DNA from 3 places in the Actinomadura rugatobispora genome. Region 3 is predicted to be linked to each of the others. Evidence: riboswitches for the same ligand, from Rfam matches in the RefSeq annotation. Region 3 holds a riboswitch; each other region holds the start of a gene.
The links. A riboswitch is a leader RNA that binds a small molecule or an ion and turns the genes downstream of it on or off. The one in region 3 is predicted to bind cobalamin.

Region 1 (4,273 bases), 5.5 Mb from region 3:
CGCGCGGCGCAGCGCCTCCTCCATCTCCGCCACGCCGGGCACGCGCGGCGAGTGGATGTCGTACACGCCGGGGCCGATGGACTGCCGGTAACCGGCGGTGTTCAGGTCGGCCAGCAGCTCCATGCGGGACCGGGCGGCCTCGACGCTGGCGACGTCGGCGTCCAGCGCGCCGATCGCGTCGATGATCTCGCCGAACTCCGAATAGCACATGTGCGTGTGGATCTGCGTGGACGCGGCGGCGCCGCAGGTGGCCAGCCGGAACGCGCCGACCGCCCAGTCCAGGTAGGCGGCGTGCCCGGCGCGCCGCAGCGGCAGGAGCTCGCGCAGCGCGGGCTCGTCCACCTGGATGACCCGGATGCCGGCGGCCTCCAGGTCGCGGATCTCCTCGCGCAGGGCCAGCGCGACCTGGCGGGCGGTCTCGGCCAGGGGCTGGTCGGTGCGGACGAACGACCAGGCCAGCATGGTGACCGGACCAGTGAGCATGCCCTTGACCGGCCTGGTCGTGCGGGACTGGGCGTAGGTCGTCCACGGGACGGTCATCGGCTCGGGCCTCGACACGTCCCCGAAGAGGATCGGCGGGCGCACGTACCGGCTGCCGTACGACTGGACCCAGCCGTGCACGGTGTGCGCGTAGCCGTCCAGGCGCTCGGCGAAGTACTGCACCATGTCGTTGCGTTCGGGTTCGCCGTGCACGAGGACGTCCAGCCCGATGTCCTCCTGGAGGGCCAGCACCCGGTCGATCTCGGTCCGCATCACGGCCTCGTAGGCCGTGTCGTCGATCCGGCCCGCGCGGTGGTCGGCCCGGGCGCGCCGCACCCCGGCGGTCTGCGGGAACGAGCCGATCGTCGTGGTGGGCAGCGGCGGCAGGTCGAGCTGCGCCCGCCTGCGCTCGGCGTGGTCGCGGCGAGCGGTGCCGTCGCCGAGGGCGTCCAGCCTGGCCCGCACCCGGGCGTTGACGAACTCCCCGTCCGGGGCGGGCCCGGTGAGGTGCCCGGCGATCGCGTCCCGGCCCTCGCGCAGCGCCCTGCCGATGAGGACGACCTCTCCGGCCTTCTGCCGGGCGAACGCCAGCCGCCCGGCCAGCCGCGGGTCCAGGCCGCCGCCGTCCGGGCCGGTCTCGGCGTCGAGGTCGAGGGGGACGTGCATCAGCGAGCAGGAGGTGCTCACCACCAGCTCGGCGGCCAGGCCCAGCAGCGAGGCGCAGCCGGCCATGGCCGCGTTCAGGTCGGCGCGCCACACGTTCCGGCCGTCCACGACCCCGGCGACCAGGGTCTTGGCGCCGATGCCGCCGATGGCGCCCAGCGCCTCCCGGTTGCCCGGCCCGGCGACGAGGTCGAGCCCGATCGCCTCGACCCGGGTGGCCGCCAGCACCGGCAGCGCCTCGCCGATCTCACCGAAGCAGGTGCTCACCAGCAGCCGCGGCCGGGACGGCAGGCCCGCCAGGCGGTCGTAGGCGCGGCGCAGCGCCGCCAGCTCGCCGGGGGTGCGGTCGGCGGCCAGCGCGGGCTCGTCCAGCTGCACCCATTCCGCGCCCGCCCCGGCCAGCCGTTCCAGCAGCTCGGCGTACACCTCCACGAGGGAGTCGAGCAGGTCGAGCGGGCGGAAGCCGTCCGGCGCCCCGGGCTCGGGCTTGGACAGCAGCAGGTAGGTCAGCGGGCCGACCAGCACCGGCCGGGTCTCGATGCCGAGCGCGCGGGCCTCGCCGTACTCGGCGAGCGGCTTGGCCCGCGCGCCGTCGGCCAGGCGGAACCGGGTACCGGGCCCGGCCTCAGGGACGATGTAGTGATAGTTGGTGTCGAACCACTTGGTCATCTCCAGCGGCGCCACGCCCTCGGCTCCGCGCGCCATCGCGAAGTAGGCGTCCAGCCCCCGCAGGTGCCGGAACCGGTCGGGCACCGCGTCCACCATCACGGACGTGTCGAGCATCTGGTCGTACAGCGAGAAGGTGTTGGACGGGATGAGGCCGACCCCCGCCTCGCGCAGCGTCTCCCAGGTCTCGCGGCGCAGGCCCGCCGCCGTCTCGGCGAGTTCCGCGGCGCCGGCGCGGCCCTCCCAGTACGCCTCGGTGGCCTTCTTCAGCTCCCGGCGCCCGCCGATCCTCGGGTAGCCGAGCACGGTCGTGTTCATGGCGTCTCTCCCTCGCGTGCCATCACCGCGGCGACACGGAAGGGCGGAGCGCGGCGGGCGCGCCGCCGCGTCCCGGGCCCTCCCGCGGAGCCACGGACCACCGCGCGCCGGCCGGCGCGCGGGCGGAGGCAGGTCTTCGGACTCACGGGCGCCGCGCCTGCTGTCGCAGTCGCGTCCTACTGGCCGTCGCTTCCCAGGCCGGTGCGGCCCAGTGCCATAGACGGCGGTCGTTCCCGTTCACCGCTGCGGGGCAGTCCCGGATTCCCACCGGGTTCCCTCTTACGACACCCGCCCCGTTCCACCGGGGACGGGTGAACCATCCGCACGGCGGAGTATAGGCGCCGCGTCCGGCGCGGGCCGAAAACGGGTCGTCCCGGTGTGGACGCGGCACCGGTGGGCAGGACCGGCCATACCGGTGGATCCCGAGGGGGGCGCGATGAAGGCGCTGATCAACTCGATGACGGACAACGAGCAGGCCCTGGTCCGCGAGACGGAGCGGGAGCGCCTGGAGGACTTGGGCGAGGACGATCTTCTGGAGGTGCACGACCGTGTCCGGCGTGCCCGCAACAAGCACGTCAAGCAGTACCGGCGGGCCGCCGCGTCCCGTGTCGAGGAGGTCGGCGGACGCGGCGCCGCCCGGCCCGGCAACACCCGCAACGCCCAGAAGGCCGAGGTGTTCGAGGACGCGCTGGCGCGGGTGAGCCGCTACGTGGCCAAGGCGGCCCGGCGCAGCGCCGCCGACCTCAAGGCCGAGCGGCTCCGGAACGCCCGCGCGGGCCGCGACCCCGGCCCCGCCCGGGCCGTCCCGGAGGACACCGCCGGGCGCAGGATGCGATCCCAGACGCACGACCGCGCGCCCTCGCAGCCCGTCCTGCCCAAGCAGCGCGCGTCCAGCAAGGCCATGGGGGCGCGCCGCCAGGCGAGGCGCGACAGCCGCTGATCGTCCGGCACTAGAGTTCCGGCATGGCGACACCCCCGACGACCTTCCGGCGGCACATGGAGCAGGAGACGCTGCGGGCCCTGGAGGAGTTTCCCGGCGACGCGGGGCCGGGGATCTACTGCGTCACCTTCCGGATCGACAGCGTCGACCAGGACGCCCGGTTCCCCTACCTGGCCGTCGGCTACAACACCGAGGCCGAGGTGGCGGCGGTGCTCGCCGCGCCGAACCCGCCCGGCCCGTGGGAGGCGCGCTGGAGCTACGCCTACTTCCCGCCGTCCGGACTGGAGGGCGTCCGCATCGCCGGGCACGATCCCGAGCACGACCCGGCCGGCGCCGAACTGCACCGGCGGGAGGCGGCCGACCAGGGCCTCTGGTACGAGGACGGCGACGACCTGTCCGAGGACGAGCGCGACGGGCGCGATGAGCGGCTCGACCGGCGGTTCCACGAGCTGTGCGTCGATCTGGCCGCGCGGCTCCACTCCGACGGCCGCATCGTCAAGGCCCTGGGGCGCCCGGTGCCGGTGATCCTCTACGACATGTTCGCCCCCGACGAGATGTTCGAGCTCACCGAGGCCGCCAACCCGGCCGAGCTGGTCGCGGACTTCATGACCGGGGCCTGACCCCCGCCCGGGGTTGAACGGCGGCCGGCGGGTACGCCGACCGTATGCCGGAGCTCCCTGACGTGGAGGGATTCCGCCGGGTACTGGACGAGCACGCCGGCGAGCCCATCAGGTCCGTGCGCGTGTACGACACGGGCGTCCTGCGCGGCGTCGGCGAGCGCGGGCTGGGCGACGCCCTGCGCGGGCACCGCTTCGAGCATCCGCGACGGCACGGCAAATGGCTGCTCGCTCCGGCCGAGGGGCCCGTGCTGATGCTGCACTTCGGCATGACAGGCTCGCTGTCCTGGCATCCGGCGGGCGAGGCGAGGCACCCGCACGACCGGGTCGCGTGGCGCCTTGACGACGGCGAGCTGCGCTTCCGCGACATGCGCAAGCTCCAGGGCGTCCACCTCGCGGCCGACCGGGCGCAGGCCCAGCGGACGCTGGACGATCTCGGCCCGGACGCGCTCCAGGTCACGCGGCGGCGCCTCGGGGAGCTGCTGTCGGGCCGGCGCGCGAGGCTCAAGACGGCGCTGACCGACCAGTCCCTCATCGCGGGCCTGGGCAACCTGCTGGCCGACGAGATCTGCTGGCGCGCCCGCGTCAA
Region 2 (4,273 bases), 5.3 Mb from region 3:
ACGGGCGAAGCGGTCCCCATGTGTTGCTATTGCCTCGGCGCTTTCGAGATAAACGTCGCCCATGGTCCCCTCGACGTAGGCGATATCGGGGTCTGCGGGGTCGGGAAACGAAAGTATCGTGAAACGTCCGTCAAGTCCGGCATGTTCTTTTGCGTCGAACGGCAGCACCTGGAGGGTGATCCTGGGCCGGGAGGCCATCGCGCCCAGCTGGACGAGCTGTTCCGCCATCACCTCCGGCCCGCCGATCGGCCGGTGCAGCACGCCCTCGTCGAAGATCAGGTGCACCCGGGGCGCCTGCTCCCGTTCCAGCAGCGCCTGCCGGGCCCTGCGGGCGTCGATCCGGCGCTCGATGTCCTCGGGGGTGGGCAGCATCCGGCCCGCGGTGATCACGGACCGGGCGTAGTCCTCGGTCTGCAGCAGCCCGTGGATCAGCTGGGGGTCCCAGGTGCGGATCTGCGAGGCCTCGTCCTCCAGGGCCACGTAGCTGCCGGTGAACACGTCGGCATAGGCGGTCCACCAGCCGCGCTGGCCCGCCTCCCGCGCCAGGTTGATGAGCGCGTCCCGGGCGGGGCTGGGCACGCCGTACAGATCGAGTATGTCCGCGATGTCGTTGGGCTTGGGCCGGGTCTGCCCCGTCTCCAGCCGCGAGACGGTGGCCCGCGACCAGTCCAGCCGGTCCGCCACCTCCTGCAGGGTGAGACCCTGCGCCTCTCGCAGCCTGCGAAGCTCCCGGGCCAGCCGGCGACCGCGCACGGTGGGCCGATACGTCATGAGCCGAGAGTCTCCCGATTCGGTCCGTTCCGTTCAACACAAACGAGCATGCCGGTAACGCCAATCTTGCGAAGCGTGTTGCGTGAGTGAGATTCTCACGCGAAGCTGAGGAAACGTGATCGCCTGTGAGCGGAACGTAACGGGACAGTAGTGGCACAGGCCAGGCGAGTGGCAGTGTTGGCGAGTCCGGGCACCACGGACGTGATGCGGGAGGGTCCCGTGAAGACCTCACCAGAGACAGCCGGACCAGCGACGGCGGGCTCCGCGGACGGCGTCGCCGCCGCCGACGACTCCGGAGGCGGGGCGCCGATGCTCCGTTCCGCCGGTACGGCGGGCCGGAAGGGCGCCCGGGACGACGCCCGCGACCGGCGCGACCGCCGGGAGGGCCCCGACGGCCGAGGGGGCCGCCCCGGCCACGCGGGCCACGCCGGGTGGCGCGCCCGGCTGAGCGCCGCGGAGGCCCGCGTCGACGAGGTGGTGGTACCGGTCGTCCCGTCGGAGTGCCCGCCGCCGCTAGGGCGGGCCTGGGCGCTCCCCGAGGGGCCGGGCTGCGCCCGGTACGCCCGCTCGGTCCTGGCCGAGGCGCTGGCCGAGGCCGGAGCGTCCCGCGCGGCCATCGCCGACGCCAAGCTGATGGCCAGCGAGCTGGCCACCAACGCCCACCAGCACGCCGCCGACCGGGGCCCGCACGAGCTGTGGCTCTACGCCGGCGGCGCGTCCGGCGGCGAGCTGCGCTGCGCGGTGTTCGACCGCGACGCCGCCGCCCGCCTCCCCGGCTACTCCTGGACCTCCGGCGACTACGGCCGCGGGCTGAGCATCGTCCAGGAGCTGTCGGAGGGCCGCTGGGGCATGCTGCGGACCATGTCGCGGTGCCTGCCGAGGGCGCGCGGCAAGGCGGTCTGGTTCACCGTGCCCGCCGCCGTCCAGCTTCCGGCCGACCTGCTCCGCGCGCCCTACCGGGCCGTCGTCCCGGCCCCCGCGCCCGCGCCGCCGCCGCTCGGCTGAACGGCCGGGGGCGGGCGGTTCGCGCCTTCTCCACCTCGGCCGCCGGCGCGCGGAGCCGGCGGTAGAACACGTTCCCGGCACGCCTCCGGACACGGGTGCCCGGACGCTCTCACCCCACCGCGACTTGGGCGGTTCCTACCGGTATGCCATCCTGTGCAGGCGACGGAAGCGGAGGAACCCGGTGCGAATCCGGGGCTGTCCCGCAACTGTGACCATGGGGAGCTCCCCCTCGCGTTCGGCCACGGCGGCGACGCTGGAAGGCTGAGGGGGAGTGGCGATCCGGGAGCCAGGAGACTCCGGCCGTCGGAGGGACGCGGGCGACCGCGGTGAACCGAGTGACACCACTCGCGGGCACCGCCGAGCCTCTGGGGGCGTCCCTTGGAAGGACAGCCACGGGCGTGGACACCCGAGGGAAGGACGATGAGGCATGCCGCCCTATCTGATGGGCCGATGAGCCGCGCGGGCGCCGACGGGCAGCCCCACCAGGCGCGCTACCCCTTTTCCGCCGTCGTCGGCATGGACGACCTCAAGCTCGCACTGCTGGTCAACGCGGTCTCTCCGGGCGTGGGCGGCGTGCTGGTCCGCGGTGAGAAGGGCACCGCCAAGTCGACGATCGTGCGGGCGCTGGCCGACCTGCTGCCGTCGGTGCCGGTGGTGGCGGGCTGCCGGTTCTCCTGCGACCCCCGCGACCCCGACCCGGCCTGCCCGGACGGCCCGCACGCCGTGTTCGACGGCGAGCCGGACGAGGACGGCGCCTTCGACGCGGCCCCCGAGCCCGCCGATGAGCCGGCCGACGACACCGGCGCCCGTGCGGCCGCTCCCGCGGCTCCGGCGCCGGTCGGGCCGGCCGGAGCCGAGCAGCGGCCCGCACGGCTGGTCGAGCTGCCCGTCGGCGCCTCCGAGGACCGCCTCACCGGCTCCCTGGACATCGAGCGCGCCCTCACCGAGGGCGTGAAGGCGTACGAGCCCGGACTGCTGGCCGCCGCGCACCGCGGCGCGCTGTACGTCGACGAGGTCAACCTGCTGCACGACCACCTGGTCGACCTGCTCCTGGACGCCGCCGCGATGGGCGAGTCGCACGTCGAGCGCGAGGGCGTCTCGGTCCGGCACGCCGCCCGGTTCCTGCTGGTCGGCACCATGAACCCGGAGGAGGGCGAGCTGCGCCCGCAGCTGCTCGACCGGTTCGGGCTCACCGTGGAGGTCGCCGCGACCCGCGACCCCGCCGAGCGCGCCGAGGTCGTGCGGCGGCGGCTGGACTACGAGCGCGACCCGGTCCGCTTCGCCGCCCGCTGGGGCGTGGCCGAGGCCGAGCTGGCCGCCCGGATCGCCTCCGCGCAGTCCCGGCTGCCCCGGGTGGAGCTCACCGACGCCGCGCTCCGCCAGATCACCGCCGTCTGCGCCGCCTTCGAGGTGGACGGGCTGCGCGCCGACCTGGTGACGGCCCGGGCCGCGATGGCGCTGGCCGCCTGGCACCGGCGCACCGTGGTCACCGCCGAGGACGTGCGGACCGCGGCCCGGCTGGCGCTGCCGCACCGGCGCCGCCGCGACCCGTTCGACGCGCCGGGCCTGGACGAGAAGAAGCTGGACGAGATCCTGGAGGAGCACGGCGACGACTCCCCGGACCGTCCCGGAGACGCCCCACCCGAGCCCGAGCCCGAGCCCCGGCCGGAACCGGCGTCGGCCGAGGCCGAGGAAGGGCCCGGCGACGACGGGTCCGGGCCCGCCGACGGCGACGAGCCCGACGACGACGGGCCGGGCGGCGGCCCCGGCGGCGGACCGGGCGGCCTCGATGGCGGCGGGGGCGGGGGCGGGGGCGTGCTGAGCGTCCTGGACGCCCTGCTCAACGGCCGTTCGGTGAACGACGGCGAGCGGCCCGCCGACGAGCGCCTGCCCACCAAGGAGCGGGACGCGGGCGAGGGCGAGCCCGCCCAGGCCGGCGCCACATTCAGGCCCCGGCTGTTCACCGTGCCGGGTACCGGCACCGGCGCGCCCGGCCGCCGCTCCAAGGCGCGCAGCCCGTTCGGGCGCGTCTCCGGCGCCCGGCCCGGCGCCCGCGGCCTGCACCTGAGCGCCACGCTGCACGCCGCCGCCCCGCACCAGCACGCGCGCGGCCGGACCGGTCCCGGGATCGTGGTCGAGGCCGGCGACCTGCGGGAGGCGGTCCGCGACGGGCGCGAGGGCAACCTGGTGCTGTTCGTCGTCGACGCCAGCGGCTCGATGGCGGCGCGGCGGCGGATGACCGCGGTCAAGGGCGCGGTGCTCAGCCTGCTGATGGACGCCTACCAGCGCCGCGACAAGGTCGGGCTGATCACCTTCCGGGGCACCGCGGCCGAGCTGGCGCTGCCGCCGACCTCGTCGGTCGAGGCCGGCGCGCGGCGGCTGGGCCGGCTGCCGACCGGGGGCCGCACCCCGCTGGCCGCCGGGCTGCTGCGGGCCGCCGAGACGCTGCGGGTGGAGCGGGTGCGCGACCCGTCCCGCCGGCCGCTGCTGGTGGTGG
Region 3 (4,273 bases):
GAGGGCCTCGGCGCCGCCGGCCAGACCGGCGGCCTCGGGCGGGACGCCCGTGGCGGCGCGCAGTTCGGCGAGCTGCGGCTCCGCCTCGGCGAACCGGGCCGAGTAGACCCGGCCGACGGCCTGGTACGCCTGGATCTGCTGCCGTAAGGCCGGGGCGGTGGCGTGCGCGGCGGCGTCGTCCAGCAGGGCCTCGGCCCGCTCCTGCTCGCCCAGGCCCATGCTGAGGTTGAACGAGCGCATGCAGGTCACGCCGGTGCGGGTGGCCTCGTCCATCGGCTCGGCGGCGACCCTGGACAGCTGGGCCTCGACCTCGTCGTGCCGGCCCGCCAGCAGCAGGACGGGAGCGATCCGGACGGTCGCGGCGGCGTCCACGCCGGCGGCCAGCGCGGACCGTCCGCAGCGCAGGGCCAGGTCCATGTCGTGCAGCATGAACGCCTGGCCGCAGGCCGCGAGGAGCAGATCAGGCCCGGCGGGGGCGCCGGCGTCCAGGTGCCAGAGGGCGACGCGCAGCAGGTCGCCGTGCCGGCGCATCCCGGTGCCCTCCAGCGTCCGGGCGAGCGCGGTGAGGCGGTCGCGGACCCGTCCGGGGCCCGCGGCGGCCCGTGCGACCTCGCCGTACAGGGGGTGCGCGGTCCTGACCTCCAGGCGGCGCCCGGTGGCGGAGGAGGCGACCAGACTGCGGGTCTCGGCCCGTTCCACCGCGTCCTCGGAGGTCAGCTCGGCCAGCGTCGCTGCGCCGATCGGCTCGCCGAGCGCCACGTACTCCAGGACCTCGCGCTCGGCCTCGCCGGCGGCGGCCAGCCGTGTCTCGATCAGCCCGCGCAGCCGGGGGCTCAGCGGCAGATCGCCGTCCCAGTGCCAGACGCCGCGGGTCTGGGCGAGGCGTCCCTCGGCCAGCCCGGACAGCACCAGCTCGTGCAGGAACAGCAGGTTGCCCCGGGTGCTGTGGTAGAGCCGCCGGGCGGTGGGGGTGCCGAGCTGCCCGCCGAGCGCGGCCTCCACAACGGCCTGGCTCTCCAGCTTCGTCAGCGGCACCAGGTCGAGGCGCCGGGCCAGGTCGTCCTTCCACAGGGCGGTGACGGGGTCGGGGGCGGCGGCGCCGGTCCGCACGGTGGCCAGCACCCGGGCCTCCCGGTGCAGGACGAGATGGTGCACCAGGGCGGCCGAGGTGGGATCGAGCAGGTGGGCGTCGTCGACCGCGACCAGCAGCGGGGCCGGTTCGGCGAGGCCGCGCAGCGCCTCGGTGGCCCAGCGCAGGGGGTTGACGACGGTCGTCGCGACGTCCTCGACCGGCAGCAGGTGCCCGAAGGCGCCGAACGGGATGCCGGTGTTGGCGCTGGTGCCGCCGGTCCGCACGACCGTGAACCGGTCGGGTTCGAGCCGTTCCAGGGCCTCGTTCACCAGGCGGGTCTTGCCGACCCCCGCGTCCCCCGCGACCACCACGCCCCGCGTGGCCCGCGCGTTCAGCAGGGAGCCCACCTCGTCGAGCGTCGACGCACGGCCGGTGAACGGCCAGGAGGTACGCACACCAGGATCGTACGTCGCCGTGCCGGAGCCCCCGCGGCGAATTGAGTAAGGGCTACTCATGTGGCCCGCCTCCCGTTGTTGGACCCTCGATATAGGGAGCTTTTCCCGGACGGCATGCCAGCCCTTCCGGGACGGGCGACCTGTACGCCCCGGCGGCGGCCGGCCGAAACACACCGCCGCCGGCTTAGGAGGGGGCATCGTCCGTATCTCCAGCGGGGGGAGATACGAACGGTGTCCCCTCTTTCACGTCGTGCATGCACCGGCGTGGCGAGCCGGAGACTTGACGCGGAGCCCGGTCAAAGGGGACCCTCAGGGCGACAAGTTCACATATGAGGCGACGGTGCGCAGGAACCTGGTGCGATTCCAGGACGGTCCCGCCACTGTGACCAGGGAGCCTCTCCCGCACGCGACCACGGCCCGCCGGCTGGAAGGTCGGGAGAGGCGATGATCTGGGAGTCAGGAGACTGACCCGTCGTCCTCCCGTACCGGGGCGAGTGCACCCCGTGAGGAGATCCCCAATGGCCCAGCCCGCCGTTCCCCCGACGCAGGCCGCCGCGCCGTCTCCGGCCGCCCTTCCCGTCCCGCACCGCGTGCCCGTCCGCGAGATCCTGCCCTGGGCGGTGTTCGCGCTGGTCCTGGGCGCCGCGCTGCTCTACTTCGTCGGCGCCGAGCAGGGCGCCACCTCCCTCGTCGGCGGTACCTGGGTGCACGAGTTCACCCACGACGGCCGTCATCTGCTCGGCTTCCCCTGCCACTGAGGCGGGGGACCCGTTGATGATGAGGTCCCTGCTGGTCCGCGGCATGATCGTCGGTCTGGTCGCGGCGGCGGCCGGGCTGCTGATCGCCTGGATCTACGGCGAGCCCCAGGTGGCGAACGCGATCGCGTTCGAGGAGTCCCAGGCGGCCGCCGAGCACGCCGCGCACGGCGCCGGGCACGGCGGCCACGCGGAGGAGGAGGTGGTGAGCCGGACGGTCCAGCAGACCATCGGGCTGATCACCGCCATGGCGTTCTACGGGGCGGCGGTCGGCGGCCTGTTCTCCATCGCGTTCGCCTTCGCCCTCGGGCGGATCGGGACGGCGGGCGCCCGCGCCACGTCCGGCCTGGTGGCGCTGCTGGGGTTCACGGCGGTCGTGCTGGTGCCGTTCCTGAAGTACCCGCCCACTCCCCCGGCGGTCGGGAACCCCGACACCATCGGGGGGCGCACGGCGCTGTACTTCGGCATGGTGGCGCTGGGCGTGCTGGCCACGGTCGCCGCGGTGATCGTGTTCGGCCGGCTGGCGCCGCGGCTGGGCTCGTGGAACGCCGCGATCGCCTCGACGGCCGGATTCGCGCTGGTGGTGGCAGTGGTGTTCCGGCTGACGCCGCGTCCCGACGCGGTGGCCGAGGGCTTCCCCGCGGCGGTCCTGTGGGACTTCCGGCTCGCCTCGCTGGGCGTGCAGGTGGTGCTGTGGGCGACGCTGGGGCTGCTGTTCGGCGCCCTCACCGAGCGGGCGTTCCGGCGGAGCGCGCCGTCCCGGGCGGAGGGCGAGCCCGTCCCGGCGGCCTAGGCCCTGTCTCGACGTGGCCCCAGGCACCGCGCGAGCGCGTTACCTGGGCGGTGAGGCGATGCCGGAGGCGAGCGTCACCGGCCAGATCGCGAAGCGATGCCGCGCTCGCCAAAGGCCCGGTAAGGGGCGAGCCGCCAGGCGAGCCCCGTAGGCCGGGACTCAGGAACACAGCGCGCAGTCGCCGCACATCTCGCCGCCGGGCGGCACCCGGTAGTAGAGGCAGCAGCTGCGCCGGACGAAGCCGCGCCGGTCGAAGGTTCCCGTGCCCTTGAGGGGTTCGTGCGCGAACAGCTCGTGGAGGAGGGAGCGCACCGGCGCGGCCAGCCCGGCGTCAAGGGTTCCGGCGCGCAGCGTCCCGGCGAGGGCGGAGGCGGCGTTGCCCCACAGGAGGCCGTCGGCGAGCCGGACGAACCCGAGCATGGTGGCGCGGAGCGGGCGCAGCTGCCGCTCGACGACCTCGCGGTGGACCAGCGCGGCCCCCTCGGCCGGGGTCGCGGCCCGGTGGCCGGACGGGTCGGCCAGCCACAGCGCGATCGGCGCGCCGGGCGCCCAGCGCCAGTGCAGGCCGGACAGGTCCGGGACGATCCCGCGCGCCGCGGCCGCGACCATCGGCGACCAGAGCCGCGAGGCGAGGCCCTGGAAGAGGATCGAGGCGGCGACCCGCCGCTCGGCGGTGCCGAGCCGGTCCGCGTAGGCGCCGGTGAGCTCGAGCAGCCGAGCGGTGTCGAGCTCGGGCAGCGGCCGCCAGGTCGGGTCGGCCTCTTCGGCGGGATCGGTGGTGATCTCGAAGAACGGGCCGAGCGCCGCGGCGCCGGCCAGCGCGGAGGCGACCTCGCGGGCTCCGGCCCGTTCCACGGTGGGTTCCGCCGTCATGTCCCCATGATCGCACCAGGGCGCGCTGACACGGGGCGCGGGGACACGCGGGTCAGCCGGCGGGACGGCCGCCGTTGTCGCGGCGGTCCAGCGCGGTCTGCAGCGCCCGCGCGGCCTCCTCGTCGGCGTCGTCGGGCGTGGCGGACAGGGGGTGGGAGTTCAGGGTGCGCATGGAAAGGCTCCGTAGCTTCACGGGAAAAGAGCGGCGATGGATCACAGGGCTTACGGCCAGTGCCGGACTCCGCGACGGGGTTGGCCCGCCTATCGGGCCCCGTCGCGGCGGCGAAGGATCACTACGAAGTGCCGCATCTCGCTTTCACGGTAC

Region 1: linked by a shared signal. The riboswitch ahead of metE (5-methyltetrahydropteroyltriglutamate--homocysteine S-methyltransferase) and the one ahead of ACZ466_RS32735 (CbtB domain-containing protein) in region 3 are both predicted to bind cobalamin.
Region 2: linked by a shared signal. The riboswitch ahead of ACZ466_RS08385 (magnesium chelatase subunit D family protein) and the one ahead of ACZ466_RS32735 (CbtB domain-containing protein) in region 3 are both predicted to bind cobalamin.

Annotation. Positions count from the first base shown of each region.
Region 1 covers NZ_AP029191.1:394,501-398,773, forward strand. Annotated here, with positions in the region: gene metE (5-methyltetrahydropteroyltriglutamate--homocysteine S-methyltransferase) at 1-2,127, opposite strand, end outside; cobalamin riboswitch at 2,238-2,464, opposite strand; gene ACZ466_RS01545 (hypothetical protein) at 2,564-3,067, shown strand; gene ACZ466_RS01550 (hypothetical protein) at 3,091-3,687, shown strand; gene ACZ466_RS01555 (Fpg/Nei family DNA glycosylase) at 3,732-4,273, shown strand, end outside.
Region 2 covers NZ_AP029191.1:2,018,696-2,022,968, reverse strand. Annotated here, with positions in the region: gene ACZ466_RS08395 (helix-turn-helix domain-containing protein) at 1-771, opposite strand, end outside; gene ACZ466_RS08390 (ATP-binding protein) at 991-1,776, shown strand; cobalamin riboswitch at 1,948-2,073, shown strand; gene ACZ466_RS08385 (magnesium chelatase subunit D family protein) at 2,227-4,273, shown strand, end outside.
Region 3 covers NZ_AP029191.1:7,321,068-7,325,340, reverse strand. Annotated here, with positions in the region: gene ACZ466_RS32740 (AAA family ATPase) at 1-1,527, opposite strand, end outside; cobalamin riboswitch at 1,830-2,014, shown strand; gene ACZ466_RS32735 (CbtB domain-containing protein) at 2,046-2,285, shown strand; gene ACZ466_RS32730 (CbtA family protein) at 2,302-3,075, shown strand; gene ACZ466_RS32725 ((2Fe-2S)-binding protein) at 3,235-3,948, opposite strand.